2 regions of the Paraburkholderia sp. D15 genome follow, and region 1 is predicted to be linked to the other one. Evidence: predicted binding sites of a transcription regulator. Region 1 holds the regulator's gene; the other holds the start of a gene.

Region 1 (9,634 bases):
CCGCGCGGCGTGCGATGTTGCGGCGCACGACCGGAGCGCGGCCGGGTTCGGAGAGACGGCCGCCCAGGCGTCATGCCAGCAAGCGCAGTGGTAGGATTCAGCCCGAAAAAAACGGAGCGAGAGCGGCGCGCGAACCCCATCGCGCGCTGTCCATCACATAACGATACGACTCAGGACATCGAATGGCGCAGCAAAAAACCAACCCAAAACTCGAACAGGCGCTGACGCGCGGGGATCTGGCGATCCGCCAGGCCAATTCGGCGCGCGCCACGGCGCTGTTGCGCGCACTCGGCAAGATGATCGTCGAAGCCTCGGCGACGATCGGCGTGGAGGCTTTCACGCTGATTCCCGACGGCGACAAGATCTACGATCCCGCCGACGGTCTGTGGCCGCAGGAATTGCAGGTGTCGCTCGACGGTCCCGTCGAGGAAGCCGATCCGGATGAAGTTCGCACGGTGCGTCTGATCGCCGACGATCCGGCGACGATGTTCCGCGTCGAATGGCAGCGCGCGGATGGCAAGATCGGCCGTCAGGACGGCGGCCCGTTCGCGACGGTCGCCTTCATCTCCGACGTCGACATTCCCTGGACCGACGACGAAGACTGAACGAGCGTTGTACGAATGCCGTACGGGCGCTGAGCGAAGCTCACGCGCTCGACGTTATTTCATCATCCTGCGGCGGAACAGCACCGCCGCAATCACGAATCCTCCCACCGCATACGCGGCCAGCACGGCCAGATGCCAGGCCGCGTGCTCGACCGGACGGTCGAGCATGGCCGGCCGGATCAGATCGACCGCATGCGCGAGCGGCAACGCGCCGGTCACCGCGCGCGCCGCGGCCGGCAACTGCGAAGCCGGAAAGAACACGCCGGAGAGCAGCAGCATCGGCGTGAGCACCAGCGTCTGATAGAACATGAAGAAGTCGTACGAGGGCGCGAGCGCCGTCACGATCATCGCGATGCTCGCGAACGCGAGACCGGTGAGCACGATGACCGGCAACGCTAGCAGCATCGACGGAAAACTGGCGTAGCCGAGCGCGCCGGCCACCAGCATGATCGCCGCGCCCGACAGCATCGACTTGCTGCCCGCCCAGATGATTTCGCCCAGCACGATATCGCCGAGCGTGAGCGGCGTATGCATGATCGCTTCCCACGTGCGCTGCACGTGCATGCGCGAGAAGCCCGAATACATCGACTCGAAACTCGCCGACATCATCACGCTCGACGCCACCGTGCCGGCCGCGAGGAAGGCGATGTACGACACGCCGTCCACATGGCCGACCATCAGCCCGAGGCCGAAACCGAGACCGAACAGATAGATCATCGGATCGGCCAGGTTGCCGAACATCGAGGCGATCGCGAGTTTCTTCCACACCAGATAATTGCGCCGCCACACCGCGATCCAGTTGACCGCGTTGGCGGGGAAGGCGCCGAACGGCTGCTGGGCCGACGGTTTGTCGCTGGGGGCGTGGCCCGGGGTGTCGTAGCTGCGTGCGTCCATGTCCATGGCGTGTCTCGTTCGTGCGGCGTGGGCCGAATCGGCCTGAAGGGCGTTTCTCGAAGGTGCCGGCGCGTCGGTCCGGGCTCAGTCCTGCATCTCGCGGCCCGTGAGCCGCAGGAACACGTCCTCCAGATTCGCCGGGCGATGCAGATAGCGCAGGTCGGCGCGCTGCTTCAGACGCGCGTGCACGGGCTGCGCGTCGTTCACATAGCAGAACAGCGTCTCGCCGCTGATCTCGGTACGTTCGACGAGCGGCGCAAGCTCGTCGCGCAACGCCACCGGATCGGGGCCGAAAATCTCGATCACGTCGCAGCCGATCTCCGACGCGATCAGCGCATCCGGCGCGCCCTCGGCGATCTTGCGGCCTTCCTCGATCACGCACAGGCGGTCGCACAGCCGTTCGGCTTCCTCCATGAAATGCGTGGTCAGCAGAATCGTCTTGCCGCGCGCGAGCAGCGAGCGCAGCCGCTCCCAGATCAGATGCCGGGCCTGCGGATCGAGACCGGTGGTCGGTTCGTCCATGATCAGCACGTCGGGATCGTTGACGAGCGCGCGCGCCAGCGTCAGACGCCGCTTCATGCCGCCCGACAGTTCGCTCACGCGCGCATCCGCCTTGCTTTCGAGGCGCGCGAATTCGAGCAGCGACGGCACCATCGCGCGGCATTGCGCGGCGCTCAATCCGAAGTAGCGGCCGAACACCAGCAGGTTCTCGCGCACCGTGAAATCGGGATCGAGGTTGTCGAACTGCGGCACCACGCCCACGCGCGCCCGGGCGACGCGCGCGCGGCCCGGAATCGGTTCGCCGCACAGACGGATGGCACCGGCGTCCGGCGCCGCGATGCCGAGCAGCATGCGCAACGTGGTGGTCTTGCCCGCGCCGTTCGGGCCGAGCAGGCCGAAGCATTCGCCGGCATCGACATGAAACGACAGACCGTCGACGACCGTCTTCTCGCCGTAGCGTTTTTCAACCTGATGAAACTCGATGGCAGCGTCGGACATGGATCGAGGAAAGCTCCGGTAAGAGGTGCGGCTTGCGTGTGACGGATGCCGCCGGCGTGAGGCGATCCGGCGGTCCGGCGGTCCAGCGTTCCGGCTCGCGCGATTGGCATGGACGGCTCGCGTGGCACGAGCGCAACGCATGCCACGAGTGGCCGGTTGGCACGCTCGCCGCGCGTCGCCGCGAAGGCCGCCTATTCTAGGGCATCGCCAGGCTGGCAAAGGGCGTCGTCCCGATGTGCAGCAGGGCTTTCGTGCAGTGCGGCATGGGGTTGCACGGCCGGTTCGCTTTGCTACCTATCACCGCCAATCCCCCTACGCACCGGTTTAGGGCGCGATGGGCGGGTGCGCGTCGCACGGTTAGCGTTTTCCATCCCTTGCAAGCTGAATTGCGGCGCACCATGATTGATTCAGACCGTGCGCTCCGCGCGGAGGGAGAAAATCATGGCGAGCTACCAGAAAATCCTGCTGTGCTACGACGGCTCGCGCGAAGGCCGCAAGGCATTGCGTTGCGGCGCCGATCTGGCGTTGGATCTGAAAGCCGAAACGCATTTGCTGTCCGTGGTGGATATGCGTTCTAGCATCGCGCAAAGCGCGGGCCTGCTGACCGATGTGGCGTGCGGGAGCTTCGAGAAATCCGCTCGCGATATCTTGCAGGAAGGCGTGGACTGGCTCACCGAGCGCGGCGTGAGCGCGCAGGGGCACTTTGCGTTCGGCCATCCGATCGACGAGATCGCGAACCTGGCCAACGAGTTGCACGTCGACCTCGTGGTGGTCGGCCATCGCTGCCGCACCGGCTTGTCGCGATGGTGGATGGGCGCCGGCAACACGCCGCTGCTCGACCGGATTTCGTGCAGCATTCTGGTGGCGTGTTCGTCGTCGGCGGAGCAGGAGCAGGCGGCGGCCTGATCCGGCCGGCCCGCGAGCGGCCATTACTCGTTCAGGTCCACCGCGGCCAGCTTCCACGTGAACAGGCCTTCGCGCGCGAAGATCGCCGAATAACGCGCGTCGCCCGCGCCATGCTGGTACGTGACGACGAACTCGTTGAGGCCGCGATAGCCCGCCGTGGTCTGGGGCGGTTGCGGCGGCGTGGGGGTTGCCGGTGTGCCGGATGGTTGCGTTGACGGTGTTGATGGCGTTGCCGGGGCGGGCGCGGTTGCGCCCGGCGCCGCATCCGATGCGGGCGGCACGGCAGGCGCGGGCGGCCGCTCGCCAGGATTGCCGCGTGGCGGCATGCCGTTGAGCAACGCGGCGACGCCGTCCGGCGTCGCATACGCATCCACGAGCGGACCGATCAGCGCAACGCCGATCATCGCGCCGATGGCGGCAAACGGATTGCCGCTGCCGTGCTGGTCCAGGCGGCGCGTCAACAGGCCGGTCACCTGTTGTTTCAGGCTGTCGCGCAATGCGGGAAAGTCGACGTATTGATTGACGGTCTGCGCGTCGCGCGCATCCGCCGCGCGTTTGAGATTGTTCAACGCGATATACGGCGACGCATAAGCGAACCCGAGCGCGGCAATCACCACGACCACGATCAACGTCACGATCAGCGGGCGGGTGGCGCTGCCTTTCATCGGTGCGTTCGAGCGTCGGTTCATTCGGGTCCTGGTTCGCGGGGTCCTGGTTCGCGGGGGCAATCGCGGGGTGAATCGGATTGAAGCGGGCATCGCGCGGAATTCTCCATCGAATGTGATCTAACGTGGACCACGGCCACGCCAAAACGATCCCTGCGCGACATCCGGCGTTATACCCGATGTGATACCCAGCGTCATATCAAAGCGACAATCCGAACCTTCAGGCTTCGACGGCTGCGCCCTGCACATTCGCTTCTTCGGCGATACACCGGTCGATCATGCGGCACACCGCGTCCACGGTGCCGACCATGATCAGCCGCGATGGACCGTGATAGACGCGCACCGGCGCACGGCGCGCCGGCTCGGCGGTATTCAGGCCCGAGTTCAGCGACACGCGTGCAAACGCCGGCAGCGCGGAGGGCAGGCTCGATGCGCCGTCGGCGGAATCGAACAGCGATGGCGTGCTCGCCGCCGATGCCTCGATCAACGAGCAGGGCACCAGCTTGCGCAGATGACGCAGACGGCCGAACTGACGGAAGGGCAGCAGACGGGCAAGGCGTTCCATGATTCTCTCCAGGCGATGCAACGATGATGCAACGTGAGTGCGGCGGTAACGCCGCTTTAACGCTGGCTTCGAGCGTCGCCCAACGTACGGGCGTGTTTCGACAGACGGCGTGGAAACACGCCGTCACGCAGAAAAGAAACCAACGTGAATGCCTGCGGCTCAATCCCGGACGATTCACGAGCCAGCCGCGAGAGCTAGCTTCGATGACGCGGGGATTCAACCGCTGAGGACCCGCCGCCGAAACACTGACGAACCCTCGACGACCGCTTAAAACTCGCTCGGCCGTATCAGTCCGACGGCGATCCCTTCCAGCGCGAATTCCGCACTGCCGGTCTCGACGAAGATGTTGTCGTAGTCGGGGTTCTCCGCAATCAGCTCGATACCGTTCGGCCGACGCTTCAGACGCTTGACGGTCACATCGTCACCCAGCCGCGCGATGATGATCTGGCCGTCTTTCGCCTCGCTTTTCTTCTGCACCGCGAGCAGGTCGCCGTCGAAGATGCCCGCGTCGCGCATGGACAGCCCGCGCACCTTCAACAGGTAATCGGGCTTGCTCGAGAACAGCGCCGGGTCGCACGCGTAATGCTGCGAGATATGTTCCTGCGCGAGGATCGGGCTACCCGCCGCGACCCGCCCGATCAGCGGCAACGACAACTGCATGATGCTGGCGTGCGGCAGCGTGAACTGATGCGGCGAATCTTCCTGCCCGCTCAGCAGCCGGATGCCACGCGAGGCGCCGGCCGCGAGTTCGATCACACCCTTGCGTGCCAGTGCGCGCAGATGCTCCTCGGCGGAGTTCGCGGAACTGAAGCCGAGTTCGGCGGCGATCTCCGCACGGGTGGGCGGAAAACCGGTGCGTTCGATCGCCCGGCGGATCAGATCGAACACCTGCTGCTGGCGTGCGGTGAGTTTGGTCATGGTCACTGTATGTATGAACAGGTGACTGTATTTTTATACAGTATTCCGCGCAATTCAAGCTTTACTTTAAGTTCGTCCTCCCGGACACCGCCGCGAGGTCGCGATAACGCCGGTAAACGGCGCTTGAACATCCGATTTCGCGTCGCAACGCCTTGTCTGGCTGTCATTACCACTTTTGCGTATTAAAGAATGAGGAAACATTATTTTTAATGATGAAAGCTCTTCGATAGACTGCCCTTCGAGTTGGCGCTCATGTGCACGTGACCGCGACGTAGAACAACACCACACGCTGTTTCAGCGGACCACCACGCGGAGAAAGTTGACATGAATCACCGGAATACGGGGCTGGCAGGCAAGACGAAGAAACTCATCGCGGCACTCGCGCTCGGCGCGGCCGGCGCACTCGGCGCGATGGCGCAGGCACAGGCGGCCGACACGACGCTGTTGAACGTGTCCTACGACCCGACCCGCGAGCTGTACCAGGACGTCAATCAGGCATTCGGCAAGGAATGGAAGGCGAAGACCGGCGAGACGATCACCTTCAAGCAGTCGCACGGCGGCTCCGGCGCGCAGGCGCGCTCGGTGCTCGACGGCCTGCAGGCGGACGTCGTGACGCTGGCGCTGGCGTACGACATCGACGCGCTGGCCAGCAAGGGCCTGCTCGACAAGGGCTGGCAGAAGCGTCTGCCGGACAACGCGTCGCCGTACACGTCGACGATCGTGTTCCTGGTGCGCAAGGGCAACCCGAAGCACATCAAGGATTGGGACGATCTGACCCGGCCGGGCGTGTCGATCGTGACGCCGAATCCGAAGACCTCGGGCGGCGCGCGCTGGAACTACCTCGCGGCCTGGGCGTATGCCGAGCATCAGCCGGGCGGCAACGACCAGAAGGCGAAGGAATTCGTCGGCAAGCTCTACAAGAATGCCGGCGTGCTGGATTCGGGCGCGCGTGGCGCGACCACCAGCTTCGTGCAGCGCGGTATCGGCGACGTGCTGATCGCGTGGGAAAACGAAGCCTTCCTGTCGCTGAAGGAATTCGGTCCGGACAAGTTCGAAATCGTCGTGCCGTCGGTCAGTATCCTGGCCGAGCCGCCGGTGGCCGTGGTGGACAAGGTGGTCGACAAGCATGGCACCCGCAAGGTCGCCGAAGCGTATCTGAACTTCCTGTACAGCGAGGAAGGTCAGGAGATCGCCGCGCGCAACTTCTATCGTCCGCGTTCGAACAAGGTGCCGGCCGAACTGACCGCGAAGTTTCCGAAGCTGAAGCTGTACACCGTCGACGATTCGTTCGGCGGCTGGACCAACGCACAGAAGACGCACTTTGCCGACGGCGGCGTGTTCGATTCGATTTATCAACCGCAGTAAGCGAGCATTGTCCGCCGCCGCGGGCGGTGGGTAACACGCCGGTGCGGTAGCGCAGAAGATCGTGCAGGACCCTCGAGCGCGCCCATGGGCGCGCTTTTTGGCCGCCAGGGCCCGGCGGCCGCCGACCGGCGCGACGCGGTGAAAACCGCGCCGCGCCGGCCAACCGCAACGCAAGCCTCAACCCGAACGAGTAACCAGCATGACGACGTTGACCTTCCGAAAACCGAGCGCGTTGCCCGGTTTTGGCCTGACACTCGGCATCACCGTGGCGTATCTGAGCCTCGTGGTGCTGATCCCGCTGGCGGCGACTTTCCTGAAGACCGCCACGCTCGACTGGGCGCAGTTCGTGCGCGCGGTCACCTCGCCGCGTGTGCTCGCGTCGTATCGCCTGACGTTTTTCTCCGCGCTGGGCGGCGCGTTGATCAACGCGGTATTCGGCTTTCTGGTCGCGTGGGTGCTGGTGCGCTACACGTTCCCGTTCAAACGTATCGTCGATGCGGTGGTCGATCTGCCGTTCGCGCTGCCGACCTCGGTGGCCGGCATTTCGCTCGCTGCCGTCTACGCGGGCAACGGCTGGATCGGACAGTATCTCGAACCGCTCGGCCTGAAGATCGCATTCACGCCGGCCGGCGTGCTGGTCGCGCTGACCTTCATCGGCTTGCCATTCGTGGTGCGCACGGTGCAGCCGGTGCTGGAGGAGTTCGAACGCGAGCAGGAAGAGGCCGCCGCCTGCCTCGGCGCGTCGCGCTGGCTGACCTTTCGCCGCGTGGTGCTGCCGGCGGTGTTTCCCGCCTTGCTGACCGGGTTCGCGCTGGCCTTCGCGCGGGCGCTCGGCGAGTACGGTTCGGTGATCTTCATCGCCGGCAACGTGCCGATGAAGTCCGAAATCACCTCGCTGCTGATCATCACCAAGCTCGAACAATATGACTATGCGGGCGCCACCGCGCTGGCCGTGGTGATGCTGGTCGTGTCGTTCCTGATGCTGCTGTTCATCAATACGTTGCAGTGGTATCTGCAGCGCCGCACCAGCCGCGGCGGCGCGGGTCCGGCGCCGGTCGCAAGCGTCGCGGCGCTCGGCGGAGGTGCGCAATGAGCCGGACGCAGAGTCAACCCCAGACGCAAACTCGAACGGAAAACGCGCCGAACGTCGCGCGCCGTCCCGATCCGGTCACCGAACCGCCGGTGGTGCGCTGGCTGCTGACCGGCATCGCGCTGCTGTTTCTCGCGCTGTTCCTGGTCGTGCCGCTGGTCGCGGTGTTCTATCAGGCGCTCAACAAGGGCCTCGGTTTCTATCTGGAATCGCTTGCCGATCCCGATGCGTTGTCGGCCATCAAACTGACCGTGATCACCGCCGCGATCGCGGTGCCGCTGAATCTCGCGTTCGGTCTCGCGGCGTCGTGGTGCATCGCGAAGTTCGAGTTTCGCGGCAAGGCGTTGCTGACCACGTTGATCGATCTGCCGTTCTCGGTGTCGCCGGTGATCTCCGGCCTGATCTACGTGCTGATGTTCGGCGCGCAAGGCTGGTTCGGTCCATGGTTGCAGGACCATAACGTGCAGATCATCTTCGCGGTGCCGGGCATCGTGCTGGCGACGATCTTCGTCACGTTCCCGTTCGTCGCGCGCGAACTGATTCCGCTGATGCAGGCGCAAGGCAACGACGAGGAAGAAGCCGCGCACGTGCTCGGCGCGTCCGGCTGGCAGATCTTCCGCCGCGTCACGCTGCCGAACGTCAAATGGGGCCTGCTGTACGGCGTGATTCTGTGCAATGCGCGGGCGATGGGCGAGTTCGGCGCGGTGTCGGTGGTCTCCGGCCACATTCGCGGCCAGACCGACACGATGCCGCTGCACGTCGAAATTCTCTACAACGAATACAACTTCTCGGCGGCGTTCGCCGTGGCGTCGGTGCTGGCCTTGCTGGCACTCGTCACGCTCGGTCTGAAGCTGCTCGCCGAGCGCCACATGTCGGCCGAACTGACGGCGCGCGACGTGCCCGCGCATGCGGGTCCGGTCACGCCGCCCGCGGCTTCGTCGCACTCGTTCAAGGCCACGCCTGTCTCGCCGCAACACACGCTCAAGCAAGGAGAGCTGTAATGGGTATCACCGTTCGTAACCTGCAGAAGCGCTTCGGCGATTTCGTCGCGCTCGATAACGTTTCGCTCGATTTTCCGCCGGGCGAACTGGTTGCGCTGCTCGGGCCGTCGGGCTGTGGCAAGACCACCTTGCTGCGCGTGATCGCCGGGCTCGAATACGCGGACGGCGGTCAGGTCGTGCTGCAAGGTCAGGACGTCGCGACGGTCGGCGCGCGCGAACGCGAAGTGGGCTTCGTGTTCCAGCATTACGCACTGTTCCGGCACATGACGGTGTTCGAGAACGTCGCCTTCGGGTTGCGCGTGAAGCCGCGCAAGGAACGGCCGTCGGAAGCGGTGATTCGCGAGAAGGTGCACGAGCTGCTGAAGCTGGTGCAGCTCGACTGGCTCGCGCAGCGCTACCCGTCCGAACTGTCGGGCGGCCAGCGGCAACGTATCGCGCTCGCGCGCGCGTTGGCCGTCGAGCCGAAAGTGCTGCTGCTCGACGAACCGTTCGGCGCGCTCGACGCCAAGGTCCGCAAGGAGCTGCGCAGCTGGCTGCGGCGTCTGCACGACGACCTGCATATCTCGACGATCTTCGTCACGCACGATCAGGAAGAAGCGCTCGAAGTGGCCGACCGTATCGTCGTG
Region 2 (9,634 bases), 820 kb from region 1:
CGTGGACGCGGCCGCGATCAACACCAACTTCGCGATGGAAGCCGGCTTGAACCCGAAGAAGGACGCGATCGCAGCCGAGGACCCGAAGGGTCCGTACGTGAACATCATCGCGATCCGTGCCGAGGACAAGGACAAGCCGTGGGTCGCGAAACTGGTCGCCGCCTATCACTCGCCGGAAGTGAAGCAGTTCGTGGCGACGAAGTTCGGCGGTTCGGTGATCACCGCGTGGTGATGGCGGCCCGCGGATGACGGCCCGCGGAGGGTGGTCCAGGAGCCGGCAACCCTCGTTCGCAGTAACCCGAACGCAGTAGTTCATCAGTAGTAAGACAGGACGGCAATACGGATTTAGAGTCGTGAGTCGGAACCCGGGGTTGCCACCCGGGTTTTTTCGAGATTAAAATAGAACGATCGTTCGTTATTGCCGTCACGCCGCTGGGGAGCGATATCCTCCTGCTAGAGCGCCCGCGAACCGGCTGCCGTGAGGGCAGTCGCTATAATGTTCGCTGGGTTGACGTATTCGTAACTTTGGAGCGTGTGCATGAAAATCCTGGTGCCAGTGAAGAGAGTGGTCGATTACAACGTGAAGGTTCGAGTCAAATCGGACGGCACGGGTGTCGACATCGCGAACGTGAAGATGTCGATGAATCCGTTCGACGAAATCGCGGTGGAAGAAGCCGTGCGCCTGAAGGAAGCGGGCGTGGCGACCGAAGTGATCGCCGTGTCGGCGGGTGTCGCGCAATCGCAGGAAACGCTGCGCACCGCGCTGGCGATCGGCGCGGACCGCGCGATCCTGATCGAGTCGAACGAAGAGCTGCAGCCGCTGGCGGTTGCCAAGCTGCTGAAGGCGCTGGTCGACAAGGAACAGCCGCAACTGGTGATCCTCGGCAAGCAGGCCATCGACGACGATTCGAACCAGACCGGCCAGATGCTCGCCGCGCTGGCGAACCTGCCGCAGGCCACGTTCGCGTCGAAGGTGGTGGTGGCCGACGGCAAGGCGACGGTGTCGCGCGAAGTGGACGGCGGTGCGGAAACGCTGTCGCTGACGCTGCCCGCGGTGGTGACGACCGATCTGCGCCTGAACGAGCCGCGCTACGTGACGCTGCCGAACATCATGAAGGCGAAGAAAAAGCCGCTGGAAACGATCAAGCCGGAAGACCTCGGCGTTGATGTCGCGCCGCGCCTGAAGACGCTGAAAGTCGTCGAGCCGCCCAAGCGCTCCGCTGGTGTGAAGGTGCCGGACGTGAAGACGCTGGTCGAAAAGCTGAAGACCGAAGCCAAGGTGCTGTAAGCGCCGCATGGGATCAGAGTAAGCGCTGAAGCGCTAACTCTGATCGACAGCTTTGCATGGGACCAGAGTAAGCGCTAAAGCGCTAACTCTGGTCGACAGGAGACTGATGAAATGACGAATCTGGTAATTGCAGAACACGACAACGCGTCGATCAAGGCCGCGACGCTGAACACGATCGCAGCGGCACAGAAGATTGGCGGCGATGTCCACGTGCTGGTGGCAGGCCACAACGCGCAAGCCGCGGCGGATGCGGCGGCGAAGATCGCCGGCGTGTCGAAAGTGCTGCTGGCCGACGCGCCGCAACTCGAAGCCGGCCTCGCGGAAAACGTCGAGGCGACGGTGCTGAACATCGCGAAGGATTACTCGCATATCCTCGCGCCGGCCACGGCCTACGGCAAGAACATCGCCCCGCGTATCGCGGCGAAGCTCGACGTCGCGCAGATCAGCGACATAACCGCGGTGGATTCCGCCGACACGTTCGAGCGTCCGATCTACGCGGGCAACGCGATCGCGACGGTGCAATCGGCTGACCCGATCAAGGTCATCACGGTCCGCTCGACCGGTTTCGACGCCGTCGCGGCCGAAGGCGGCAGCGCAGCGGTCGAGAAGATCGAGGCGGCGGCGGACAGCGGCATCTCGTCGTTCGTGAGCCGTGAGGTGACGAAGCTGGACCGTCCGGAACTGACCTCGGCGAAGATCATCGTCTCGGGCGGCCGGGGCCTGGGCAACGGCGAGAACTACACGAAGGTGCTGGAGCCGCTGGCGGACAAGCTGAACGCGGCGCTGGGCGCCTCGCGCGCGGCGGTCGACGCGGGCTTCGTGCCGAACGACTACCAGGTCGGCCAGACCGGCAAGATCGTCGCGCCGCAGCTGTACGTCGCCGTGGGCATCTCGGGTGCGATCCAGCATCTGGCCGGCATGAAGGATTCGAAGGTGATCGTCGCGATCAACAAGGATCCGGAAGCGCCGATCTTCAGCGTGGCCGATTACGGTCTGGTGGGCGATCTGTTCACGGTCGTGCCGGAACTCGTTAGCGAACTCGGCTAACTCGGCCAATGGCCACGACGCCGTCGAGGCGTCTGGCAGCGAAAGAAAAAGCGAAAGGGCGCGGGACCCATCAAGTCCAGCGCCCTTTTTTTGTATCGAAGACAGGAGGAGAACTGATATGAGTTACACAGCGCCCATCAAGGACATGTTGTTCGTGATGAAAGAACTGGCCGGTCTCGACGACATCGCGACGCTGCCAGGCTTCGAAGACGCTAACTTCGACACGGCTGCGGCCGTGCTCGACGAATCGGCGAAACTGTGCGGCGAGGTGCTGGCGCCGCTGAATGTCGAAGGCGATCGCAATCCGAGCAGCTGGAAAGACGGTGTCGTCACCGCGACGCCGGGCTTCAAGGACGCGTTCCGTCAATTCGCCGAAGGCGGCTGGCAAGGCGTGCAGCATCCGGCCGAATACGAAGGCCAGGGCCTGCCGAAGCTGATCGCGACGCCTTGCGTCGAAATGCTCAACGCGTCGAACCTGTCGTTCGCGCTGTGTCCGCTGCTGACCGATGGCGCGATCGAGGCGCTCCTGACCGCCGGCACCGAAGCGCAGAAACAAACCTATGTGCCCAAGCTGATTTCCGGCGAATGGACCGGCACGATGAACCTCACCGAGCCGCAGGCCGGTTCCGATCTCGCGCTGGTCCGCACGCGTGCCGAGCCGCAAGGCGATGGTTCGTTCAAGCTGTTCGGCACGAAAATTTTCATCACGTGGGGCGAACACGACATGGCGAAGAACATCGCCCATCTCGTGCTGGCGCGCACGCCGAACGCACCCGAAGGCGTGAAGGGCATTTCGCTGTTCATCGTGCCGAAGTTTCTCGTCAATGAAGACGGCTCGCTCGGTGCGCGCAACGACGTGCATTGCGTGTCGATCGAACACAAGCTCGGCATCAAGGCGAGCCCGACCGCGGTGCTGCAATTCGGCGATCACGGCGGCGCGATCGGTCATCTGATCGGCGAGGAAAATCGCGGCCTCGAATACATGTTCATCATGATGAACGCCGCGCGTTTCGCGGTCGGCATGCAAGGCGTCGGCGTGTCGGACCGTGCGTACCAGAAGGCGGTCGCGTATGCGAAGGACCGCGTGCAAAGCCGTCCGGTGGATGGTTCCGCGAAACAGTCGGTGGCGATCATCCAGCATCCGGACGTGCGCCGCATGCTCGCGACGATGCGCGGTCTGACCGAGGCATCGCGCGCGCTCGCGTACGTGGCGGCCGCGCATTGCGACATCGCGCATCGTCGTCCGGACGACGCCACTCGCGCCCAGCATCAGGCGATCTACGAATTTCTCGTGCCGATCGTGAAGGGCTGGAGCACCGAACTGTCGATCGACGTCACCAGCCTCGGCGTTCAGGTGCACGGCGGCATGGGCTTCATCGAGGAAACCGGCGCGGCGCAGTATTACCGCGACGCCCGCATCCTGCCGATCTACGAAGGCACGACCGCGATTCAGGCGAACGATCTGATCGGCCGCAAGACGCTGCGCGACGGCGGCAAGGTCGCGAAGGCGCTGCTCGCCGAAGTGGCGCAAACCGTCGAAGCGCTTGGCGTGCAGCAAGCTCCGGCGTTCGATTCGATGAAAAAGTATCTGGCGCAAGGTCACGCGGCATTGAGCGCGGCAGTCGATTTCGTGGTGGCGAACACCAAGGGCGATCCGAACGCGGTGTTCGCGGGCAGCGTGCCGTATCTGAAGCTCGCGGGCGTCGTGCTCGGCGGCTGGCAGATGGCGCGTGCGTTGCTGGTGGCCGCGAAGAAGCGCGACGAGGATCCGTCGTTCTACGGCGCGAAGATCGCGACCGCGCAGTTCTACGCGGAGCATGTGTTGCCGCTCGCATCGGCGCTGGAGGCATCGATTGTCAGCGCGAAGGGCGGCGAGGGTGTGCTGGCGTTGTCGGACGATCAGTTCTGACCGGATGGGCGGCAAGCGTCGGGGCGGCTCGGCGCTCAGCCTGCTTTATTTAGTCCGGATCAGGTATGAAAAAAAAGCGCCCCACGGGGCGCTTTTGCTTTTGCGTTGCCTGGGTGTGCCGGCTCGGCCTCAGGCGTAAGCCGGACGATGCGCGCCACCGGTCTCGCCGAGATAGCGGTGCACGGACAGATCGTCCGCCTTGATCGCCGGCTGCTTGCCCGACATCACGTCGGCCAGCAACTGGCCCGACCCGCACGACATGGTCCAGCCGAGCGTGCCGTGACCCGTGTTCAGGAACAGATTCGCGACCGGCGTGCGGCCGACGATCGGCGTGCCGTCCGGCGTCATCGGGCGCAATCCGGTCCAGAAACTGGCCTTCGACGTATCGCCGCCGCCCGGGAACAGATCGTTCACGCACAATTCCAGCGTTTCGCGGCGCGCCTGGCGCAGCGACTTGTCGAAGCCGACGATCTCCGCCATCCCGCCGACGCGAATCCGGTCGTCGAAACGCGTGATCGCGATCTTGTAGGTCTCGTCGAGCACGGTCGACACGGGCGCAGCCGCTTCGTTGACGATCGGCGCGGTGATCGAATAACCCTTGAGCGGGTACACCGGAATCTTCACGAGACCCGAGAGGAACTTCGTCGAGTACGAACCCAGCGCGACCACGAACGAATCGGCGCGCACCAGTTCGCTGCCGCATTGCACGCCCGCGATGCGGTCGCCCGCCATCGCCAGCGAATCGATCGGCGTGTTGTAGCGGAATTTCACGCCCAGTTGTTCGGCCAGCGCGGCGAGGCGCGTGGTGAACATCTGGCAGTCGCCGGTTTCGTCGCCCGGCAGGCGCAGGCCGCCGGTCAGCTTGTGCGATACCGCGGCGAGCGCCGGCTCGGCTTGCGCGAGTTCGGCCGCCGACAGCAATTCGTACGGCACGTTGGCTTCCTGCAGCACGGCGATGTCTTTGGCGGCGCCTTCGAACTGCTGCTGCGTGCGGAACACCTGCAGCGTGCCGCCGGTGCGGCCTTCGTACTGGATGCCGGTTTCGGCGCGCAGCGCCTGCAGGCAGTCGCGGCTGTATTCGGCGAGGCGCACCATGCGGCCCTTGTTCACCGCGTAACGCGACGACGTGCAGTTCTGCAGCATCTGCCACATCCATTGCAGCTGGAATTGCGTGCCGTCGAGGCGGATCGCCAGCGGCGCGTGCTTCTGGAACATCCATTTGACCGCTTTCAACGGCACGCCCGGCGCGGCCCACGGCGACGCGTAGCCCGGCGAGATCTGGCCGGCATTGGCAAAGCTGGTTTCGAGCGCCGGGCCGGCCTCGCGATCGATGACGGTCACTTCGTGACCGGCACGCGCCAGGTAATACGCGCTGGTCACCCCGACGACGCCACTGCCCAAAACGACGACTCGCATAACTGCTCCGACAGATTCAATAGAGGTTGAAGGGCGCTGCGCTCGCGGATTCGTTGGAATTCGTTCGATTCACGAGGTGTAACGCGGGTCGCCCAGTGTTAACCGCTATACTATTAACAGTCAGGTAGGTTTTGTTATCGTATTTTCAGGATTTTCAGCAAATACACCATGCGAACACAGCGTCAGCCGGTCCGGGCTCTCGATAAGCTCGATCACAAGATCCTGCGGCTGTTGCAGCAGGACGGCCGGATGGCCATGAAAGACCTCGCGGAGCAGGTCGGGCTGTCGGTCACGCCGTGCATCGAGCGGGTCAAGCGGATGGAGCGCGACGGCGTGATCACCGGCTATCACGCACGCGTGAATCCGGCCGAGCTCGGTGCGGCGCTGCTGGTGTTCGTCGAGATCACGCTGGATCACAAAAGCGGCAACATGTTCGACCAGTTCCGCCGCGAGGTGCAGAAGATCCCCGAGGTGCTGGAGTGCCATCTGGTGTCGGGTGACTTCGACTATCTGATCAAGGCGCGCATCGGCGAGATGGCCGATTACCGGAAGCTGCTCGGCGACATCCTGTTGCAGCTTCCCGGCGCCGTGCAGTCGAAGAGCTATGTGGTGATGGAGGAAATCAAGGAGACGCTGACGATCGCGGTCGGGGATTAAGAAGCGCATGGTTTGACGGCTGGGCAGGGCTCGACAAACGGCGTAAACACTGTATATTTATACAGGTGTTTGGCGCCGTTTTTTGTTGGCGCTGCTGTTTTTTATTGCCGTGCTTTGCCTGATTCCAGCCGTGACCGCCCCTGCCCCTGACCCCGACTTCGACTCCGCGCCCGAGTATCCGATCGCGCCGCCTGCGCCACGCAAGGGGCGCGGCGCGGTGACGAATCTGCAAGGCCGCTACGAAGTCGACCAGCGCGAAGCGGTGGACGACGGCTGGCTGACGGTCACGACATCGGAAGATGACGACGGCCAACCCAAAGTCCTGCGCACGCAGGTTTTCGAGGAGCGCGCGAAGACCATTCTCACGCGCAATGCGTCGCCGGACATTCCTTTTGGCGTGTCGCTGAATCCCTATCGCGGGTGCGAGCACGGTTGCATCTATTGCTTTGCGAGGCCCACACATAGTTATTTAGGCTTGTCGCCGGGGCTCGACTTCGAAAGCCGTATCTACGCGAAGATCAATGCGCCGGAATTGCTCGAACGCGAGTTGTCGAAGCAATCCTATGTGCCGGAACCGATCGCGCTCGGCGTGAATACCGACGCGTGGCAACCCGTGGAGCGGGAGTTGCGGCTCACCCGGCGCGTTATCGAAGTGCTCAGCGAACGTCAGCAGCCGTTCGCGGCGATCACCAAGTCGTCGCTGATCGAACGCGATCTCGATCTGCTTGCGCCAATGGCGGCGCGCGGGCAGTTCATGGCCGCCATCACGATCACCACGCTCGACGCGGACATCGCGCGCACGCTGGAGCCGCGTGCCGCTACGCCGTCGCGTCGATTACGCGCCATTCGCACGCTGAGCGAGGCGGGCATTCCGGTCGGCGTGAGCATTGCGCCGGTCATTCCGTTCGTGACGGAACCGGACATGGAGCGGGTGCTGGAGGCGTGCGCGGAAGCCGGTGCGAGCAACGCGAGCTACATCGTGCTGCGTTTGCCGTGGGAAGTCGCGCCGCTGTTCAAGGACTGGCTGGCCGCGCATTTTCCCGATCGGGCCGATCGGGTGATGAGTCGCGTGCGCGATATGCGGGGTGGCAAAGACTACGACTCGAATTTCGCCACGCGCATGAAGGGCGAGGGCTTGTGGGCGGATCTGTTGCGGCAGCGTTTTCGCAATGCAGCGGCCCGGTTGGGATTGAATCGGCGCGATCGCGGCATTCTGGATATGTCGCATTTTCGCCGCCTCGATCCGTCGGGGCCGCCGCATTCGTCACGTCCCGCGGCGGCCGCGCGAGACGATCCGCAGTTGGATCTTTTCTAGCTTTGTGCGCGGCTGGGCAGGCGTCATTGCAAAAACGCCGCCGCGAATGCTTACTGCGAAAGCGCCTTGGCCGCCTGCACCTGACTTTCGAAATAGGTTTGAAACGAAAGGGCGAGGCCGGTCATCAGCAGAAATGCGCCGATCAGCAGCGAGAAGATGACGATGAAAATGACCGTCCAGCCGGAATTGCTGTGGCGGCCGGTTTGCGCGTTGAACTGGGCGTCCCACTTTTCGTCCGGGCGCAGACCGTAGACGATCGCGGCGAGAAACGCCGAGAGCAGCGACACCGCGCCGAAGAATGCGAGCACCCAGCCAGGCATCGACGCGCGCTCGCTGGCGATCACCAGCATCACGCCCGGAATGCCGATCAGCGTGCCGAGCAGATGCGCCCAACCGTAGATGTCGCGTGTGCCGTAGAGATAGAAGCGGTGTGCGCCGAGGGAGCCGAACAGGAAGGCCAGCGCGGCGGTAATCGTCTTGGATCTGAAGCGCGGTGAAGCCGAAGCGAGGGTGGACATGTAGGCGAGGGCGGAGTACCCGGTGTAAGCGGAATAAGGGGCGATCGAAGGTTGCGGCGCGTCGAATGGCGCAGAGTGACACGGCGCAGACCGTCGCGCATTCTACGCCCGGGCGGTGGGGCGGTCACGTGACCGGGGGTCGCAATAAACGTGGGCGAATGTTCAGGAGCCTGGCGCCGAATACGTTACGCGGTAAATGGCGCCGGCGGTGTCGTCGCTGATCAGCAGCGAGCCGTCGGGTAGTGGTAGCACGTCTGCGGGGCGCCCCCAGACCGCTTCGCCGGGTTGCAGCCAGCCTTCGGCGAAGACCTCCTGACGTGCGTTGCTGCCGTCCGGGTTGGTGATCACGCGCACGACGCGGTAGCCGACCTTCTTGCTGCGATTCCACGAACCATGCTCGGCGATGAAGATGTTGTCGCGATAGGCGGCGGGGAACATCGAGCCGGTATAAAAACGCATGCCGAGCGACGCGACATGCGCGCCCAGCTTGACCGCCGGCGGCGTGAACGCGCTACACGGGCGGTCCTTGCCGTACTGGGGATCGGGCGTGTCGCCGCCGTGGCAATACGGAAAGCCGAAATCCATGCCGGCGCGCGGCGCGCGGTTGAGTTTGTCGTCGGGTACGTCGTCGCCCAGCAGGTCGCGGCCGTTGTCGGTGAACCACAGGTCATGCGTCGCCGGATGCCACGCGAAGCCGACGGAATTGCGGATGCCGCGGGCGACCACTTCATAATGGCTGCCGTCCGCGTCCATGCGGCCGATCAGGCCATAGCGGTCGCGGTCCTTCAGGCACACGTTGCAAGGCGCGCCCTGGGGCACGCAGAGTTTGCCGTCCGGGCCGAAGGCGATGAATTTCCAGCCGTGGTGCGTTTCGGTCGGCAGGGAGTCGGTGATCACGACCGGCTTGGGCGGATCGTTCAGATGCGAGTCGATCGCGTCGAAGCGCAGGATTTTCGATACGGCGGACACGTAGAGCGCGCCGTCCCGCCATGCGACGCCCGCTGGCATCTCGAGGCCGGAGGCGATCACATGACGGCCGGTCACGTGGCCGTTCTGCAGTTCGAGCGCATACACGTGGCCGTCGAGGCTGCCTATATAGAGAATGCCTTGCGGGGACAGCGTCATGGCCCGCGCGCTGGGCACGGCATCGGACAGCACGTCGATATGGAAACCGGGCGGCAGTTTGATCCGGTCGACGGGTAGCGCGGCGTACGCGCCAATGGCCTGCACGGCGAGCACGAAGGCCGTCGCGACGTGCATCGTCCGATGCCGCGAGGTGCGTGCCGACGAAGTCCTGCGCGAGGCGAGGCAGGCGGCGGTGCCTCGGGCAACGTAACGGACAAGCGCAGAAAAAGAGGGTAAAAACACGCTTCGCGGCAGGACTTTCACGGGCGCTCCGTCAGGTAGTTCGGGCGTTTCGGCGGGGTTCGCGGTCCGTTTCCGTATGCCCGGCGCAACCCCGTCATGCAGTTTATCCCGGTAAG

The links. The regulator LexA, encoded in region 1, represses DNA repair genes until DNA is damaged. The targets are predictions, from matches to a motif close to ACTGTATNNNNATACAGT.
Region 2: LFL96_RS14590 (PA0069 family radical SAM protein) is a predicted target of LexA. The motif match lies at 6,366-6,383, and genes of this name have one in related genera.

What each region holds. Positions count from the first base shown of each region.
Region 1 covers NZ_CP110395.1:2,556,009-2,565,642, reverse strand. The annotation lists gene LFL96_RS10960 (hypothetical protein) at 183-605, shown strand; gene LFL96_RS10955 (ABC transporter permease) at 660-1,499, opposite strand; gene nodI (nodulation factor ABC transporter ATP-binding protein NodI) at 1,584-2,498, opposite strand; gene LFL96_RS10945 (universal stress protein) at 2,940-3,404, shown strand; gene LFL96_RS10940 (DUF2939 domain-containing protein) at 3,428-4,093, opposite strand; gene LFL96_RS10935 (hypothetical protein) at 4,290-4,634, opposite strand; gene lexA (transcriptional repressor LexA) at 4,902-5,552, opposite strand; gene LFL96_RS10925 (sulfate ABC transporter substrate-binding protein) at 5,877-6,917, shown strand; gene cysT (sulfate ABC transporter permease subunit CysT) at 7,117-8,010, shown strand; gene cysW (sulfate ABC transporter permease subunit CysW) at 8,007-9,008, shown strand; gene LFL96_RS10910 (sulfate ABC transporter ATP-binding protein) at 9,008-9,634, shown strand, end outside.
Region 2 covers NZ_CP110395.1:3,380,608-3,390,241, reverse strand. The annotation lists gene LFL96_RS14620 (MetQ/NlpA family ABC transporter substrate-binding protein) at 1-232, shown strand, start outside; gene LFL96_RS14615 (electron transfer flavoprotein subunit beta/FixA family protein) at 539-1,288, shown strand; gene LFL96_RS14610 (FAD-binding protein) at 1,400-2,335, shown strand; gene LFL96_RS14605 (acyl-CoA dehydrogenase) at 2,454-4,244, shown strand; gene LFL96_RS14600 (D-amino acid dehydrogenase) at 4,374-5,660, opposite strand; gene LFL96_RS14595 (Lrp/AsnC ligand binding domain-containing protein) at 5,829-6,317, shown strand; gene LFL96_RS14590 (PA0069 family radical SAM protein) at 6,448-7,632, shown strand; gene LFL96_RS14585 (TM2 domain-containing protein) at 7,683-8,150, opposite strand; gene LFL96_RS14580 (PQQ-dependent sugar dehydrogenase) at 8,313-9,410, opposite strand.